Regions from separate parts of the Paenibacillus sp. FSL P2-0173 genome, predicted to be linked through region 2. Evidence: riboswitches for the same ligand, from Rfam matches in the RefSeq annotation. Region 2 holds a riboswitch; each other region holds the start of a gene.
What was found. Region 2 has a riboswitch for cobalamin ahead of metE (5-methyltetrahydropteroyltriglutamate--homocysteine S-methyltransferase). Riboswitches for the same ligand answer to the same signal wherever they lie in the genome.

Region 1 (6,243 bases), on a different contig from region 2:
GGAGCAGGTAGATGTTTTGTTTCTTGGGCAGCCGAATAATCCAAACGGTGTGCAATATGGTAAGCAGGAGCTGTGCGAACTGGCAGAAGCGGCTGGCAAAACGGGTACCGTGCTGGTGGTGGATGAAGCATTCATTGATTTTATCCCGCTGGAACGGCGAATCTCACTACTGCCTGTGCTGGATCGTTATCCTCATGTGATTTTGATCCGGTCAATGACCAAATTTTATGCCATTCCTGGCTTGCGATTGGGCTATGCGATTGCTCATCCAGACTATATCCGGCGAATGACGGCCAAACAGGTGACCTGGAGTGTGAATGGATTGGCGTTGCTGGCTGGGGAAGCGTGTTTGAGAAGTGGGCAAGCATATGAGCACCAAACACAGGAGCTGATTGCTACGGAGCGCAACCGCCTGTTGACCGCCTTGGCGGAATGGGGCTGCGGTGTTGTTCCCGGCGAAGCCAATTACGTGCTGGCAAGGGCGCCGGGTACGTGGAGCGCATCGGCGATTCAGCAGGCGCTTGGACAACGCGGAATTCTTATACGTAGCTGTGCTATGTATCCGGGACTGACGACGAGCCATTTTCGAATTGCGGTCAAGGATGCAGAAGCCAACGACAGGCTGCTGTCTGTATTGGGTGAAGTGCTGGAGGAGGAGCAGCGGCGTGACAGTTAGCTTGATTATCCTGGCAGCCTATCTTTTGGACAGGCTGATCGGTGACCCGAGGTGGTTGCCACATCCAGTCATCGGTATGGGACATGCCATTTCAGCATTGGAAAAAGCGATTCGCCGCCAGGCCCGAAGTGACCGGGGGTTGAAACGTGCGGGTATACTGCTTCCACTCATTGTGGCGGGAGGCTCCTTTACGCTCGCCTGGGCGCTATTGCACTTGCTTGCCTGGATTCATCCGTGGTTGTCTGTCGGCGTAGAAATGGTGCTGATTGCGACCACGATTGCTTCCAAAGGACTAAAGGACGCAGGAATGGCAGTATACCGAGCGTTGCAGGCGGATGACCTGGCTGCGGCACGGCGGGAGCTGGGCATGATAGTTGGGCGGGATACGCAACAGCTTGATGAGCCTGAGATTGTACGCGGTACCGTCGAAACGGTCGCTGAAAATATCGTGGACGCGATTATTTCCCCGCTTTTTTATGCCTTGATCGGGGGAGCACCCTTGGCGCTGGCTTATCGTGCTGTGAATACGCTCGATTCCATGGTTGGCTACAAAAATGAAAAGTATCTGCATTTAGGCTGGGCTTCAGCACGTCTGGATGATGTCGCTAACTACATTCCGGCACGCCTGACAGCGGCAATGCTTGTGGTAGCGGCGTGGATGTACAAGCGAGATGCTGCAAGAAGCTGGCGCACAGTCAAGCGAGACGCTCGTCTGCACCCAAGCCCGAACAGTGGCTTCCCGGAATCGGCTGTTGCCGGTGCACTGGGGATTCGTCTTGGAGGCTATAATGTGTATCATGGCGTGCGCTCCTTTCGTGCATACATGGGCGATTGGATACGACCGCTAGAGTCGAAAGATATACGGCATACGATCCAGCTGATGTTCGCCGTGTCCAGTATGTTTGTAGGATTGTGTTTGTTAGGAGCCGCAGGTTGTTTTGCCTTGGGATGGGTGCGGTGAGGAGTGACACACTGAATAATGATCGAGCAGGAAGTGACATGATCTTGAAACAAGATATAGCAGCAAAAAGGACAGTAGAATACTCACAAAGTCCGAACTCACAGGAGGATAAGGTGCCGTATGATGCTAAAGAAGATCTGCATTGGGACATGGAACTTGTGTTAGTTCGTCACGGCACAACCTTATGGAACAAGGAACGTCGATATCTGGGACACTCCGACTTAGGTTTGCTACCGGGAGCAGAGCAGGAATTAAAGCCTTTGCAAGAAAAATTACAAGGGCAGTCCTTTGCTCGAATCTATTGCAGCGATTTAATGCGATGTCGCCAGACCTTGCAGATCATTGTGCCGGAATCAGAATTGACGTCTGGAGGTTCCCTATCTACTATGTCTCCTATGATGGAACCACGTCTGCGAGAGCTTCATTTTGGTGAGTGGGATGGAAAAACGTATGACATGCTCAAGGATGTGTCGTTGTATCGCGCTTGGATTGATGAGCCGCAACGGATAACCCCTCCTGGAGGAGAGTCTTGGGCAGATTTTGTGAATCGTCTACGGAAATTTCTTGACTCTCTGTATGAATGGCGTGTTGCTATGGAAGTTCAACCCATGGATTTGACTGCTGCGCCACCCTCTGTTTTGGTCGTTACGCATGGTGGCGTAATTCGTCAGTTAGCTTGCATGCTGATACCGGGCCATGATTTTTGGAGTTTGAATCCGAAGCCGGGAGAAGCATTTAGGATTCAATTGAGGCTGGCAGGACGGCACAATTACATAGCAGAAATGCTTCCTCATTAGGTTAGACACCTGCGGATAAAGAGGCTGTTTGGGTTGTAAGCCGCCTCTTTTTAACCTATAATCATCAAGTAAAAGAACGGCTTGACTACCACTTATCAAATATCCAGCAGACGAGGTCGGCGCAGTGTGATGAAACTATGGTTTCCCTTGCCTGCGCTGTTAAAAGGGAAGTCGGTGTAAGTCCGGCGCGGTCCCGCCACTGTAAATGGAAACATGCCCGTTAGTCCTGCTTTATGTGCTACTAAGCATATGAAGGAATTTCAGGACATGTATCTTACCATAAGTCAGGATACCTGCCCGTCCGCCTGTCACCATAATCCTTCGAGGAAAGGATGACGTGTTCGCAGTGACTGTCCGTGCGGAAAGAAGCTGCCGCCTGCGCACGATCTGCGCTAACGTGACCCCTGTGTCCTGATATAAGGATGCGGGGTTTTTTTTGATAGGAAAAGAAGGCTGGATTTAGAAGATATCTGATGATGCTCAAGTAACGCTCTTAACGATTTTTTTATGAAGGGGTGCAAATCATGGCAGGAAAAAAAATAAAGGTTTGGACAACAGGTCTATTGGTTCTGATTTTGGCAGTTGTGCTGAGTGCATGTGGCACTAATGGAAAAAATGCTGAAAATAAAGAGAATCAGACTTCTTCACAGCAGCCAGGAAAGACCGTAACTGCACAAGAGCCTCCGGGCAAAACAGTTTACCCACTCACGGTTAAGGATACAACAGGACAGGAATTTACATTCAAAAAAGCGCCGGATAAAATCGTTTCCGTCTCCCCGGCAGAAACCGAGGCGCTGTTCGCCATCGGGCTGGATAAGGAAATTGTTGGCGTCTCCGACTACTCTGATTACCCGGAAGCAGCTACGAAAAAGCCTAAAGTGGGCGGTATTATGAAACCGAACGAAGAGGCGATCATTGCTGCGAACCCGGAAGTCGTTTTTGCAGGGATATCACTTAGTGAACAGGCTACGACCAAGCTGCGCGACATGGGAATTATGATTTTTAAAACGGAACCGAAGACAGTTGAAGATGTCATGGCTAACATCGAATTGTATGGAAAAATCACCGATCATCAGAAAGAAGCAAGAGCGGTGACCGACAAGATGAGAGCAGATGTAGCGGAAGTGAAAGAAGGAATTAAAAATATCGGTAAAGGGCAGAAGCTGCGGGTATACGTCGAGTTCTCACCAGGCTGGACAGTTGGTAAAGGCGAGTTTATGGACGAGCTGATTACGTTGGCGGGCGGCGAAAATGTAGGCGCCACGCAGAAGGGGTGGTACCAAATTAGTGAGGAAAATATTATTGCTGCGAACCCTGACGTGATTTTGTACAGCAAAAGTGTCAAGGACGACAAAACTGGTCAAACGCTCGGCGAAATTATTAAAGCTCGCAGTGGATGGGATCAAATATCGGCTGTTCGCCACAACCGGGTGTTTGCCGTGGATGATAATTTGATCAGTCGTCCGGGTCCACGTGTAACGGAAGGTCTCAAGGAAGTGGCCAAGGGCGTGTATCCTGAAATTTTCAAATGAACCGTAAACTGATCGGCTTTGGAGGAACAGGTCTTGTCCTGCTGTTACTGACGCTATTGCTCTGTCTTGGCATCGGCTCGGCCAAGCTTCCGGTCAGCCAGATCACGGGCATTCTGGTTAACCACCTTCCATGGTTAGGCGATACGTTTACACCGGATTGGAATACATCCTCAGAGCAGATTATTTTGAAGGTCAGATTGCCACGAGTGTTACTGGGAATGTTGGTAGGAGCAGCGCTGGCGCTGGCGGGAGCCGGATTTCAGGGTGTGCTGCGTAATCCTTTGGCTGATCCGTATACACTGGGGGTATCCTCGGGGGCTTCGGTAGGAGCGGCAGTACTGATTTATTGGGGCCTTCAATTTTCATTTGTTGGCATATGGACGCTGCCGCTAGTGGCATTTACGACCGGAATGCTGACGCTGTGGATGGTGCTGACGTTGGCACGGGAAGGTGGAAAAATTCCGACACAAAGTCTCATTTTGTCGGGTGTGGTGATGCAATCCTTTCTGGGGGCGGTTGTTTCCTTTCTGACAGCCATGTCGAAGGAGACGGTCAATGAAATATTGTACTGGACGATGGGAAGTCTTAGCCTGCGCGGTTGGTCATATACAGGAATCCTTTTACCTTATGTGGTCATAGGACTGGTATTTCTATGGAACCGGGCACGTGTGCTGAATATTTTGGCTTTGGGTGAACGTCAGGCGGCTCACATGGGAGTTCATGTAGATGCGACGAAGCTATCTGTTCTGATCATTTCCACGCTGCTGACAGCAGCCGCTGTCTCGGTATGTGGAGTGATTGGCTTTGTGGGACTCGTTGTACCGCATATCATTCGTCTGGTGACAGGGCCTGATTACCGGATGATTGTTCCATTATCTGCGCTCGGTGGAGCTATTTTTATGGCTTGGGCAGATACGGCGGCTCGCACGTTGTTAGCCCCCACGGAAATTCCTCTGGGCGTGATGACGGCCTTTGTTGGGGCACCGTTCTTCGCATATCTCCTGTACCGGAACAAGAAGCTGCGCAGGGGGGAAATGCTGTGACAGAACAAAGTGAATCACAGAAGGTACGTGATCGGGCGTTAGAGGTAGCGGGTCTAACACGTGCCTATGGAGAGTTCCATGCGTTAAAGAATATAAGCTGGAGCGTCGACGAAGGAACTTGGTGGGGGATTATTGGTCCGAACGGCAGTGGAAAATCCACCTTGCTGCATTTGCTTTCCGGTGTAGATCAGCCAACTTCGGGAAACGTTCATATCTATGGCAAAAAGGTCGGTAGCTACAGCAGAAAAGAGCTTTCCCGACTCATAGCCGTACTCCAACAGGAAGGGCTTCCTCCAGTGGGATACACCGTCAGGGAAGTCGTAGAAATGGGACGTTTTCCTCATCAGGACTGGCTAGGCAGGGAAAAGGGTGTTGATGTGGAGGCGATCACGGATCGCGTGCTAGAGCGATTGGGTCTTACCACGCTGGCGGACAGAGCATTGGACCGCTTGAGTGGGGGACAGCGACAGCGTGTAGCTTTGGCAAAAGTAATGGTGCAGGAGCCACGAATATTGCTGCTGGACGAGCCTACGACCTATCTGGACTTGCGCTATCAGCTTGAATTTATGGAACTGCTGGCAGATTGGCGCCAAGAAACGGGTGTGACGATTATTGCGGTCTTGCATGATCTTAACTTGACAGCCCAATTTTGCGAAGATTTGCTTGTACTCAAGGATGGAATGGTTGAAGGATTGGGAGCTTCATCGAAGTTATTAACCGAGGATCGGATTCGACGAGTATACGGTGTTGAGCCTGTGATGCTTCCGCATCCCGATAGCGGTGTGCCGCAGCTCTTGCTGCGCAGGAGTGCTTCGGATACAGCAGATTAAATAAACGATGAAACACACTTAAAAAGAGCAGGGAGTGGAAGTTATGAACAACAAGCTGCGTCAGCTGATCGATAGCATTGCCCAGCCGGATGGGGTGGCGGCCTCGGCAGCTTCAGCTCATTTGGACCAATTAACAAAGCCACCGGGAAGTCTTGGAAAGTTGGAAAGTGTGGCCATTCAGCTAGCAGGAATTACAGGAGTGGATAAGCCTGAATTTGATCGTAAAACGGTTATGGTCATGGCTGCGGATCACGGGGTGTGTGAAGAGGGAGTCAGTGCCTTTCCGGCTGAGGTTACACAACAAATGCTGTATAACATGCTGTCAGGTGGCGCGGCAATTAATGTGCTGGCACGCCATGCGGGCGCAGATGTCAAGGTGGTAGATGTTGGCGTGAATGCGGATG
Region 2 (6,243 bases):
CCTACACAGTTGCAAAAAAACACATGGGAGCAGTATATGGAATATTCGTCAGCTATTCATCCTCAAGTGTTGGAGTCCATACACCATCATTATGCTGGCATAGTGGAAAAGTACCGGAATGCTTACAGTATATGGGGAGAGGACCCAGATGAATATGCGCCTTATGTGGAGCGGCCGGAACAATTGCTGGATCGAATACAGCTTGTGTCTATACTGATTTCCGACTCATCGGCAAAGGATGAACTGTATTTGAATTTTAGTTGCTCCTGGGATCAAGAACATGGCTTAGGCGTACATATGAAGCAGATGAAAATGGAGCATATTCAAGGCGTTTATACATTATATGACCTAGAATAAATCCCCCTTCCCGGCTTTTACCAAAAAGGGCCGGAAAGGGGAATAGGATATGGTGAAATGATGGTGCGATTCGATACGATAAAAAGATTAGTTGGATACAGCCAATGCAGCCCGGGCTGCTTGAGCCGCTTGTACCATTAGTCGCAAGGCGGCGATAGATTCCTCCTTGGTGCGGGTTTTCAGACCACAGTCCGGATTAACCCAGAACAAATCTGATGGCAGTACGCGCAGAGCACGCTGGATCATGCTTAGCATTTCAGATACATCGGGGATGCGCGGACTGTGGATATCGTACACGCCCAGACCGATGCCCTTGTCGTATACCTGATCTTCAAAGCTGACAATCAGTTCTCCGTGACTTCGCGAAGTTTCAATAGATATGACGTCGGCATCCATATCGGAGATGGACTGAATCATATGCTGAAATTCGGAATAGCACATGTGCGTATGGATTTGGGTCGCAGGTTCAACGGTGGCCGTGGTCATAAGGAAGGCTTGAACCGCCCAGTCCAGATAGGCTTGCTGTTGTTCTTTTTTCAGTGGAAGCCCTTCACGAATTGCAGGCTCATCGACCTGAATCATGCCGATGCCCGCTTGTTCCAGTGCCTCTACCTCTGCCCGTAATGCCAGAGCCAACTGTAAAGCAACTTGACTACGAGGAATATCGTTACGTTCAAAAGACCAGTTCAAAATGGTCACAGGGCCTGTAAGCATTCCCTTAACAGGCTTGGAAGTTAACGATTGGGCGAATGCCGTTTCTTCCACGGTCATGGGCTGATCAAAGGAAACGTCTCCGTATATAATCGGCGGTTTGACACAGCGGGAGCCGTAGGACTGCACCCATCCGTTTTGCGTAAAAGCAAAGCCGTTCAGCTTTTCGCCAAAAAATTCAACCATATCGGTCCGCTCAAATTCCCCATGAACAAGCACGTCAATGCCAATGTCCTCTTGAATATCAATCCATTCCTTAATTTGCTGTTGGATGAACGCCCGGTATTGCTCGGCTGACCATTCTCCTTTGCGATAGTGCAGGCGGGCCTTGCGGATCTCGGCGGTTTGCGGGAAGCTACCAATGGTCGTCGTAGGCAGTGGAGGCAACTTCAGCTTATTTTGCTGAATCTCACGACGCTCGGCGAAAGGAACGCTGCGTGACAGAGGCTCTTTTGCCAACAGGTCGGCCAGATCGGCAGCTGTCTGTACGCGTGCCGCTGAACTGTTGAAACGGGCTACCGCATCCGCACTTTGCTCAAGCTTGGCGAGTGCGGAAGGATCGTGTTTGCCAAGTGCAGCCGTCAGGACGGCGATTTCCTCCAGCTTTTCATCGGCAAAGGCCAGCGCTTGCACCAGCTCCTTGTCCAGCTTGTGCTCTGCCTCCAGGCTGACTGGCACATGCAGCAGACTGCATGATGGCTGTACGATAATCTGTGCGGCAGTGGTTTGTTCTGCTAACTGACCCAGCAGGGCAGCCACAGCGTTCAGGTCGCTTCGCCATATATTGCGCCCGTCAATAACCCCAGCGCCCAGCGTTTTTCCTTTAGGGAAGCCATGCTGCAATATATGCTGAAGATTTTCGCCATCATCATACACAAAATCAAGACCCAATCCCTGTACCGGAAGTGCGGACAGACGCTCATAATGGTCCAGGCTGCCAAAGTAGGTTTGCAGCATTATATTCAAGGAGGGCGCAGCTTGAGTCAAAGCTTCATAGACTTCCTGAATAATGTCCAAATCCTCTGCCGGGAATGAGGTGGTTAGGACAGGTTCATCGATTTGGACCCACTGAACGCCTTCTGCCGCTAGTTCAGACAGGATACGGGTGTACAGTGGCAGGAAGCTTCGTACGATGGCGGCCAAATCCTTACGGTCATAGCCTTTGGATAAGGTAACGAATGAATAGGGGCCGATGAGGACCGGTTTCCCATCAATGCCTAGTTCTTGTTTTGCTTCACGATAAGCCTGTAAGGGTTTATTTTCAGTGAACACCGGGACTGCGTTTGCCAATTCAGGAACGATGTAGTGATAATTGGTATTCATCCATTTGGTCATTTCACTGGCGGTTGCTCCCTTCTGTCCACGAGCGATCCCAAAATACACGGACAGAGGAACCGGTCCTGCGGGACGATGGTTGAACCGTTCGGGTACCAGACCGAACATTACAGATGTATCCAGCATGTGATCGTAATAGGAGAAGTCTCCGACAGGAATGCGATCAATCCCCTTGTCACGCTGCTTGCTCAGATGCTCCAACCGTAATCTTTTCATCTCCGTCTGCAGTTCGCTTTCGTTAATGCTGCCGTTCCAGAAGCGTTCCAGTGCTTTCTTCCATTCCCGGTTTTCGCCGATACGCGGATATCCCAGATTACTGCTAATCAAGCCGGACAATTCAGGCCATTCAATAATGGACATGTACTTTTCCTCCTAGTGGGTAGCTGTTTTATTTTTACGTACCAAAAAAGGCATTCTTCCCCCAGAGTTAAAAATAAGTAGGGGAAAGAATGCCTCCGTGATTAAAAAATCAAAAATACGGCGACTGCTCTTAACACCTCCCTATCTTCCGTAGGTACTTGCGATGTTGTTAAAATAGGCAGGTCTCCTGACTTACGGATCATGACTCTCAGCATTCCTTCCCGGTCTGTGGACCAGTGGATATATGAACAGCTGAAAGTTCCCCGTTTACAGTGGCGGGACCGTGCCGGATTTGCACCGGCTTCCCTTTTAAGCCTGATCTGAATAGAACAGACACCTATCTCCAAGCTATGCGGTTAAGGTATGACGAATAATTATGCACTCGTATACTTGTTCACCATCATAAGTGAAACTTACAGGATGCGCAATAGAAACTCCAATGGAAACAGTTAGCTATATAAAAAAAGACAAGCCTTACCCATGATGGGGGCTTGTCTTGGATATAGCATCTTGCCGGGTAAACTTCGCGTTAAGCCAATGAAACGGTATAGCCTGCCTGAATGCTGGCTTTTACATCTACCAGACGTTGGTTGCGACTGCCCCGGAAGGGAAGGGTCAGGTCCTTTTGCTGTTCTACAAAACGACCATCCACAATCACATCGCACAAAAGCGCTAGCTCCTGTCGTTCCTGATCTGTGAGTAGATCTTCATAGACAAAGCCAGTATAAGCCCACACGGTTCGGTCGGGACAGGCCTCGCGGAAGTCACGCACAAATTGCGAGCATTCTGCTGCTGAGAAAAACGGATCTCCCCCGCAGAGAGTCAGTCCGTCCAACAACGGATTATCCATGATGTCACGAATGACTTCCTGTTGTCGTTGGGGTGTAAATGGCTCACCTGCACGGAAGCTCCACGACGCTGGATTAAAGCATCCGGGACAGGCATGACGGCAACCGCTAATGAACACGACGGTGCGCAGGCCGTATCCTTCGTTCAGAGATTCCGGAATGTAGCCACACAAATTCACTTATGTTTCACCCGGTCTCGAACTTCTGCCTGTTTTGCAGCATTAAAGCGAACGGTATAATCTCCTGTCAGATATCCGGTTACCCGACGTAAGCGCTGAAAGTGTGTGTGCTCCTCATCTGTGCCACATTGGGGGCAGCTTGTCCCGATAATCCCTTCATAACCACATTCCGTACAACGATCCACCGGATGGTTGATGGAGAAGTAGCCAATGTTCTGATGCAGCGCGTACTGAACAATTTTAAGGAACGCATCCGGGTTATTCCGCGCATTGCCGTCCAGTTCGATGTATGAAATCGCACCAGCGTTGCAGAGGTTATGGAACGGAGCTTCCAAGCTGATTTTACGAGCAGCCGGGAGCGTATAATACACGGGAATATGAAAAGAATTCGTGTAATATTCTCGATCATTTACCTCAGGAATAATTCCGAAATCACGTTGATCCAGCAATGTGAACTTGCCCGACAGACCTTCGGCAGGCGTAGCGAACAATGTAATATTTAAATTGTGATATTCACTCATTCGATCGCAATACACGCGCATGGAAGTGATGATTCGCTGTGCCTCGCGGTATACGAAATCATCCTCCCCGTGGTGTTTCCCGTATAGTGCCTTCATGCACTCAGCCAGCCCGATGAACCCGATCGAAAGCGTACCGTGCTTTAGTACGCTTCCCACCTTATCATCTGGCGCCAGTTCTTCTCCACCTTCCCATACCCCTTCGCGCATCATAAAGTCCGAAGCTTTGGCCGGCTGGCTGGTCTGGATTTGATAGCGATGGATTAGGCCATCCACCGCAATGCGCATAACTTCTTCCAGTCTCGCATCAAAGCGATCACGGTCAGGTGTCAAGCGTTTGCCTGTGCAAATACCATACTCAATGCCAAGCCGCACCAGATTAATGGTATTGAAGGAGAGATTTCCCTTGCCACTCTGCCGATTTCTACCGAAACGGTCAGAAATGGTGCGGGTACGGCAACCCATTGTCGCTATAATGGTATCCGGGTCATCAGCACGGTAAAAAGGCAAGTTGAAGGTGGCATCCACATTCACAAAATTGGGATACATCCGTCTGCTAGAGCATTCTACCGCCCGTAAGAACAAATCATAATTGATGTCGCCTTCTGCCTGGTTGATTCCCTCTTTGCATTGGAAAATATGCTGCGGAAAAATAGGAGTTTCCCCGCTGCCCAAGCCGCGAATAGTGGCCTCCAGCAGCGATTGAGTAACAAGCCGTCCTTCAGCAGACGTGCACATTCCGTAATTCAGTGAAGTGAATGGAATCTGTCCACCCGCCCGACTGCTCATGGTGTTCAGGTTATGAATGAGCGATTCAGCAGCCTGCCGGGTTTCCGTTTCCGTTTCTTCGCGTGCGAATGCGTATGAACGAGGGCAGACTTCTTGCAAATGGGGATTGGCCATATGTAGTTCGTCGTCAGACAGATGGGATTCTATCTCTTCCTCGAACAACCGAAGTCCCTTGCGCAGATGCTTGCGGAAGGACCGGGCAACGTATGGGGCAAGGTCCCAATCTATTTTATTGGCGGAGACACCACCGAATTGGCTGTTTTGCTGAGATTGGAAAATAATAGCGACCAGTGCCATAGCGGACATAATCGTTTGCGGTGTGCGCACAGAGCCGTTGCCTGTATTGAAGCCGTCTCGCAGTAAACGACCAAACGGGATAAAGATACAATTCGTAGTTCCGAGCGCATATTGGTCCAAATCGTGAACATATACATATCCGTGGTCAATTGCGTTCGTCAGTTCAGGCGGAAGTACCCGCAGGCGCGCATACCATTTGGCATACTCGGACCCAAGCTTGCTCATTTTGCCGCTGAACGATTCTCCATTCAAATTCGCATTCTCCCGCAGCATGTCCAGATCTTGTGCTCCAATGACCCGCTCGCCGATGTCGTATAATTGATGTTCCTCCAGCACCTTCATCGTAAAACCCTCCATATAGTAAAATATATATATTTTTCACAAAAACAACATATTGATGATATCTTGTGTTAACCAATTGTTTCGATCTATATATTGTATATACGTAAACATTGAGAGTATGTGACTATTGTCACATTGATAGGAGTGGGCGGTATAAAAAAGCCAGATACAGAGTAAGGGACACATCCACGGATATGTATCTTACTCTATATCTGGCAATCATAGTTGCGATGAAAATGATAGGCTTGCGAGTACATAGTATATGATCTTGGGATATTGTTTTGAGAAGGTTTAGAGTAGCTTTTTCAACTGGGACACCCGGCCTTGGGAAATATCTAGCATTTCGGCATATACTTTTTGTGGCAGGTTCGGGTGTTCCTGAATCAGCTTGCGTAGCTTTTTTACCATTTCACCTTGCTGCACTCTAGATTGCTTGGGTTGCCAGGTTGTATTGGTTCGGGTCGGCTTGGAATGTTCTTGAGCCTGGATAGCATCGGTGCTTGTGGC
Region 3 (6,243 bases), 220 kb from region 2:
TAGATATTGACCCTGTCCGACTGTGCAGTGGCGCTAAAGTTAACTCTTAAGTTGATTTATTTACTAGAGGAATTTGCTAGAGTAGTGGGCGAGGCAGTGGTATAATTTACCTTATGGATTTTGAATAGTGGTGGATGTTTTCGGACTACGGTGCAGCTTCCCGAAAGGGGGTGAAGCCGATGGTCACACTTGTGTCGTGCTACGATGTGTTGCGTTGGGTGGTTACGTTACTAAGCCTGGTGTTTAGTATTCGTAAACTTTATCGCTGGCTACGTCGAAAATTTCGGAACAAGCGAAAACCCACCGCGTAATTAGGTTGGCCCCTAACGGTGGGTTTCGTTTGCATTAACATTTAGTTATGCAGCGCGCCGTGGTGGTGATCCACAGCCTTTCAAGTCCTAAGAGTCTTTGCCGTTGGCGCGGCGAAGACTCTTTTTAGTATACGGACACGATGATTATCTCTATACCTAATTTTAGCACGTTCATTTCGTGCACGCAATGAATAGACATCACCTTCATTCTCGCCACATCGTTCAAATTTAAATTATTGTGCAGCATTTATTGACAAGCCTGTGACAACAAAATAAGATCGTAATGGAAAGAAATAAAGGAAGAAAACAGGTGTGAGCCGGACGACTCTATGTACGAGGTTTTGTTGAGACCATGTAGATGGTTGTTGAGCGTGTTCACTTAAAAGGGAAGTTCGGTAGATTCCGACACGGACCCGCCACTGTATACAGGCATCAGCAGGATACTGCTGGAGCTTTCAGAACAGCCACTGGAACTGTGAAGAACCGGGAAGGCCTGAAAGATGCGCCTGGAGTCAGGAGACCTGCCTGTTTTGACATCACTGTCAGACCCACGGGATGCTGGGGAGGTGGTTAGGCGTGCTGCATACGGAATGTCTGAAACCGATCTGATCCCTTCTATGTTTTTGGAGTTGGCTTCGAGGTGAGTTTTGACATTTTATAATGAAAGCATTTCTGACTGCTGATCAAGTGGTCCGGAATGCTTTTTTCGCGTTTTGCGTTAGGTTTATATGATTTTACAAGATAGAGGGGGATTCATTGAATGATTAGCAATCGTAGCAGGCGTTCATGGTTGATATGTACAGGGGTGATGCTATTTCTGGCAGTTATGGCTCTTTCGGGATGTACCAGCAATAAGACGTCGGATAGCTCCGGCAAGGGTGAAAACGCGTCAGCACAACAAACAGCGACAGGTAAAAAGCTGATAATGGCGTATACATGGAAACCGTCAGGCGTTGACCCGCACGGAGATAATAGCTGGGATGTGATGCGATCCGGTGCAGGTGAGACACTGGTACGTTTGAATGAAAAGCTGGAGCCTGTGGCTTGGCTGGCAAAGGAGTGGAAGCAGGATAGTCCTACAGTTTGGACGTTCAGCTTGCAGGATAAAGTCACTTTTCATGATGGAAAGAGTATGGATGCAGCAGGTGTAAAAGCGTCTTTGCTGCGCTCTATCGAGAAAAGCCATCTGGCGAAGGATTTACTGAATGTGAAGTCCATTGATGTAAGCGGCCCGCTGGCTTTGAAAATCACGACAAACCAGCCGAACGCGGCGCTGGTGTCCAATCTAGCTGATCCATCGACAATTGTACTGGATGTGGCATCGATGAAAGATGAGCAGAGTTACCCAGCGATGACAGGCGCCTTTAAAATCAAAGCGTTCAACAAGGACCAATCGTTGGTCGTAGAGCGTTATGACGGATATTGGGGCGAGAAGGCACGACTGGCTGAAGCGACGATGAAGTTCATTACGGACGGGAATTCGCGTCTGATGGCGCTGCAATCCGGCGAGGTGGACGTAGCGACGGATATTCCGGTTGATAATGCAGAGGTACTGAAAAAGAATGACAAGCTACAAGTGCTGTCGGCTCCCTCCTTGCGCACCCATATGATCGTGTACAATATGGAATCGCCAGTATTCAAGGATGCGGCGAACCGTAAGGTGGTGGACAGCCTGATTCCACGCACATCGATTGTGAGCGCCGTCATGAGGGGCTTCGGTACGGAAGCAAGCAGCCCATTCCCGAGCATTCTTCCCTTTGGTAAAGTTGAGCGTAAAGCGCTGGGGGGAACGGCAGAGCAGCTGTTGACGAAGGATGGCTGGCAGAAGGACGCCCAAGGGACATGGACTAAGCAAGGCAAGCCGTTCGAGGTTACGCTGCTGACTTTCCCTCAGCGTCCGGAGCTCTCTGTTATGGCTGAGGTCATCCAAAGCCAATTGTTGAAAGAGGGAATCCAGGTCAAGATTCGCAAGGTGGAAAATATCGACGAGGCGTTGACCAAAAACGATTGGGATTTTGCTATGTACAGTATGCTTACTGCTCATACAGGAGAGCCGCAATATTTTATGGACATGTTTTATTCTTCGAAAAGCGAAGCCAATGTAAGCCGGTATAGTTCCAAACCGCTAGAGAGTATTCTTAACAGCTTGAAGCTGGCGAAGGATACAGCGCAGCGTAATGCTGTGACACTACAAGCGCTGGATATCATCAATGCGGATTTGCCACAGTCGTTCATTGTGCATCCTGATAATGTGTTTGGTGTGAAAAAAGGGGTGGAGGGTTTTACACCCCATCCGATCGAGTATTACTACATTACAGCGCAATCTGATATTACGGAATAACGAGCTGCGTATCCTATGATTCGTTTTATACTGGAACGTGTGGCGCAGCTGCTCATCATTGTATTCGTTGTATCCACGCTGACTTTTGTACTGATGCGGCTCGCTCCTGGTGACCCTGCTACTATTTTGCTCACCGCGCATAATGTCCCTGCCTCTGAGGAGGCGTTGACGACGCTACGGCAGGAACTGGGCTTAAACGAGCCGCTTCATATTCAATATGTGAACTGGCTGCGAGATGTGTTCACGGGGCATTGGGGCACCTCGTATGTATCCAAGGAATCCGTGCTAGCCGAACTATGGAACAGACTGCCTGCTACTGTGGAGCTAGCTGCTGCGGGCTTTGCCGTCATGACGGTGCTTACGCTGGGGCTGGGACTGGCTGCCTCGCTAAAAATCAGCGGCCCACTGGATCGTCTGGGCAGGCTGTTTGCCCTGCTGGGATCGTCGATTCCCTCTTTTTGGCTTGGTTTTCTGTTGATCTATCTATTCTCCGTTCGCTTGGGCTGGCTCCCATCCATGGGAAGGGAGGACTGGACACATCTAGTGCTCCCAGCGCTGACTCTTGGCGCAGGTTTGGGAGCGGTGCAAGCCCGTGTACTGCGCGCTCAAATGCTGGAGCTGGGTGACCGGAATTTTGTGAAAGCAGCGAAGGCTCGAGGCTTTTCACGTATGCATATCCTGTTTTTTGAGATATTTAAGCATGCGGTTCTGCCTATGATTACACTGCTAGGTACCAATCTATCATTTATGCTGGCAGGTAATGTCATCGTCGAGACCATTTTTTCATGGCCGGGGTTAGGTAAGTATTTTATAGATGCGATTACCCAGCGAGATTATCCGGTGATTCAGGGGTATGTTATTTTTGCCGTATTTTTAATTGTAGGTGTTCAGTGTTTGGTGGATTTGGTCCAGACGGCGATAGATCCGAGGCTACGTTTGCGTTAAGGGGGAAGCTGAAAATGAAAAAGATACGGCTTTCCTTTCAAGGGAGCTTGCTGGCAGGAGGCGTACTTTTTGGTCTGATCGTGCTGCTTGGGTTATTGGCTCCATGGGTCGCTCCTCATGATCCTCTTCAAGTGGATCTTTTGAACCGTCTGGCACCACCCAGTCGGAAATATCCTTTCGGTACGGATCATCTGGGTCGGGATGTGCTATCACGGCTAATTTACGGGATTCGGACGAGCGTGCTAATCGCATGTGCAATTACTGTAGCTACGCTGTGCTTCAGTCTGCCTATAGGGTTGCTCATTGGTTATGTGCGTGGACGTGTAGATCAGCTGATCATGCGGGGAATCGATGGCGTATTGGCTTTTCCTGATATTATTTTAACGGTGGCAATTGTGGGCATTTTGGGCCCGGGTTTTGTTAACATGACCCTTGCGATTATTGCGGTACGGTGGGCGGGCTATGTCCGGTATATCCGTAGTTTGGTTCAAAAAGCCTGTCAGGAGGACTACGTTCGGTATGCCCGTTTATCCGGCAATTCACACGTACGTATACTGAGACGTTATGTATTGCCACAAGCGTTGCCGCAGTTGTTGGTTTATGCAGTATGGGATATCGGACGCGTGGTGCTGATGATCGCTGGGCTGTCCTTTCTTGGACTGGGTGTACAGCCGCCCAAGCCAGAGTGGGGCGTGATGCTGCATGATGCAACCTCATATTTTCAGGTGGCTCCGCATGTCATGATTTTCCCGGGCTTGGCGATTATGCTATTCGTACTTGCCTGCCAGCTTTTGGGCGACCGCTTTTCGGAAAAGGGGGCGGCCAAATAGTGGGAGATCAAATAGCCCTTGGGGGCAAGGATACGATAGAACAAGTGGCAGGGCGAAAACCGTTGTTACACGTGGAACATTTGGAAATCTGCCGCACAGGCGTAGGAGCAAGCGGAAGTGGGAGCAAACCACTGCTGCGGGATGTGAGCTTTTCCATATATTCAGGGGAGATTGTGGCCCTGACCGGACCGAGCGGATGCGGCAAGAGTCTGACCGCACACGCAATCGCAGGCATGCTGGAGCCAGGTATCGGTGTTACGCAAGGGCGTATCTACTATAACGGGGAAGACACTCTCCCGTTCCAGGAACGGCGCTGGCAAAGGCTGCGCCGAGAGGATATTGCCCTGCTCATTCAACAATCGCTGAGCGGGTTGAATCCGATCCGGACTGTCCGCGCCCAGCTGATGGATACGCTTAGACTGCACGGGCGGCGTCGGATGCCGCACGACCAGATGGAGCCGGGGCAAGCTGGTGCTGCCCCATCCCACACTGCACCGCAGCAAGTCCACCCGCTGGGCGTGCTGCCACGGATGCGGCAGATGCTGATCCGTGCCATGGAGATAGCCAGAGGAGGCGCTACTCCAGTGCGGGAGGCCTATTTGCGCTCTCTGCTCCGCAAGGTTGGGTTTGCAGATCCTGAGCATATTTTGTCGTCATATCCTTTTGAACTAAGCGGAGGCATGTGTCAAAGGGTGCTGCTGGCTGCAATGTTAAGCTCAGGTCCGAGCCTCTTTATTGCCGATGAGCCTACTACGGCGTTGGATGTTATCAACCGCGACAAGGTTTTGGCATTGCTGCAACAATTGAGAGAAGACTTTGATCTCACCATATTGTTGATTTCACATGATCGCCAAGGTATGAGCCGCATAGCAGATCGAGTGTTGGAGATGAGCCCGGAAGGAAGGATGCACCAGTGATGCTGGAATTGAAGAATGTGACCAAAGCATACCCTGTCCGCAAACGGAGAAAAGGCTGGTTCAGCACGCAAGATAGCGAGCAGGCCGTGAAGAAGGTGAGTCTGGAGTTACGGCAGGGGGAGTGTCTTGGATTGGTTGGAGAAAGTGGAAGTGGCAAAAGTACGCTGGCACAATGTATTCTAGGGCTGGAGTCGTTGACCTCAGGGGAGATTTGGCTGGATCATCAGCCTATACATTTCGAAAAGATGAAGGACGTTCAGTTGTACAAGCGAATCCAGTTGGTTGCACAGGATTCGTCCTCCTCATTGCATCCTCGTATGACCATTCGAGATATTTTAATGGAGCCGATCCACAACTATTTTCCTGAGCTAAAAGTGCAGGCGCTGGATATTTGTCTGTCTCTATTGGAATCAGTAGGATTGGAGGCTGACAGTCTGGAAAAATACCCAGCACAGCTGAGTGGCGGGCAAAAACAGCGGGTATGTATTGCCCGAGCGTTGGCGGTGGAGCCGGATATTATCTTGTTCGATGAATCGATCGCCAATCTGGATACGACAACGCAGTCTTCTGTACTGGACATGCTCAAAAGAATGCAGATGGAGCGTCAGTTGTCCTACCTATTCATCACTCATGATCTCCAATCTACTCGTCAGTTTTGTGATCGAGTTGCCGTCATGGTTCAGGGGGAGATCGTGGAAATCTTTAAGGAATGGGATGAAGACTTGTTACAGCACGAGTACACGCGTACTCTGTTTCAAACGTTGGAGAATTAAGCCATAAATTTAATATTATACAAATTTAAAATAAATAAGAGGATTGCTTGTCGAATATTGTTGACAAAATAGAACGTGGTACCTATTCTAAATATGATTATGATAATCATTATCACATATATAGAA

Region 1: another riboswitch for cobalamin. It lies ahead of MKX30_RS14580 (ABC transporter substrate-binding protein); the one in region 2 lies ahead of metE (5-methyltetrahydropteroyltriglutamate--homocysteine S-methyltransferase).
Region 3: another riboswitch for cobalamin. It lies ahead of MKX30_RS19010 (ABC transporter substrate-binding protein); the one in region 2 lies ahead of metE (5-methyltetrahydropteroyltriglutamate--homocysteine S-methyltransferase).

The regions. Positions count from the first base shown of each region.
Region 1 covers NZ_JBBOYK010000002.1:922,897-929,139, reverse strand. Annotated here, with positions in the region: gene cobD (threonine-phosphate decarboxylase CobD) at 1-676, shown strand, start outside; gene cbiB (adenosylcobinamide-phosphate synthase CbiB) at 666-1,637, shown strand; gene MKX30_RS14585 (histidine phosphatase family protein) at 1,676-2,434, shown strand; cobalamin riboswitch at 2,556-2,749, shown strand; gene MKX30_RS14580 (ABC transporter substrate-binding protein) at 2,959-3,966, shown strand; gene MKX30_RS14575 (FecCD family ABC transporter permease) at 3,963-5,009, shown strand; gene MKX30_RS14570 (ABC transporter ATP-binding protein) at 5,006-5,839, shown strand; gene cobT (nicotinate-nucleotide--dimethylbenzimidazole phosphoribosyltransferase) at 5,883-6,243, shown strand, end outside.
Region 2 covers NZ_JBBOYK010000003.1:358,808-365,050, reverse strand. Annotated here, with positions in the region: gene MKX30_RS18030 (DUF6985 domain-containing protein) at 1-357, shown strand, start outside; gene metE (5-methyltetrahydropteroyltriglutamate--homocysteine S-methyltransferase) at 445-2,763, opposite strand; cobalamin riboswitch at 2,924-3,119, opposite strand; gene nrdG (anaerobic ribonucleoside-triphosphate reductase activating protein) at 3,293-3,790, opposite strand; gene MKX30_RS18015 (anaerobic ribonucleoside triphosphate reductase) at 3,787-5,736, opposite strand; gene MKX30_RS18010 (AbrB/MazE/SpoVT family DNA-binding domain-containing protein) at 6,028-6,243, opposite strand, start outside.
Region 3 covers NZ_JBBOYK010000003.1:578,646-584,888, reverse strand. Annotated here, with positions in the region: cobalamin riboswitch at 651-854, shown strand; gene MKX30_RS19010 (ABC transporter substrate-binding protein) at 1,072-2,652, shown strand; gene nikB (nickel ABC transporter permease) at 2,668-3,597, shown strand; gene nikC (nickel transporter permease) at 3,612-4,427, shown strand; gene MKX30_RS18995 (ATP-binding cassette domain-containing protein) at 4,427-5,344, shown strand; gene MKX30_RS18990 (ABC transporter ATP-binding protein) at 5,341-6,117, shown strand.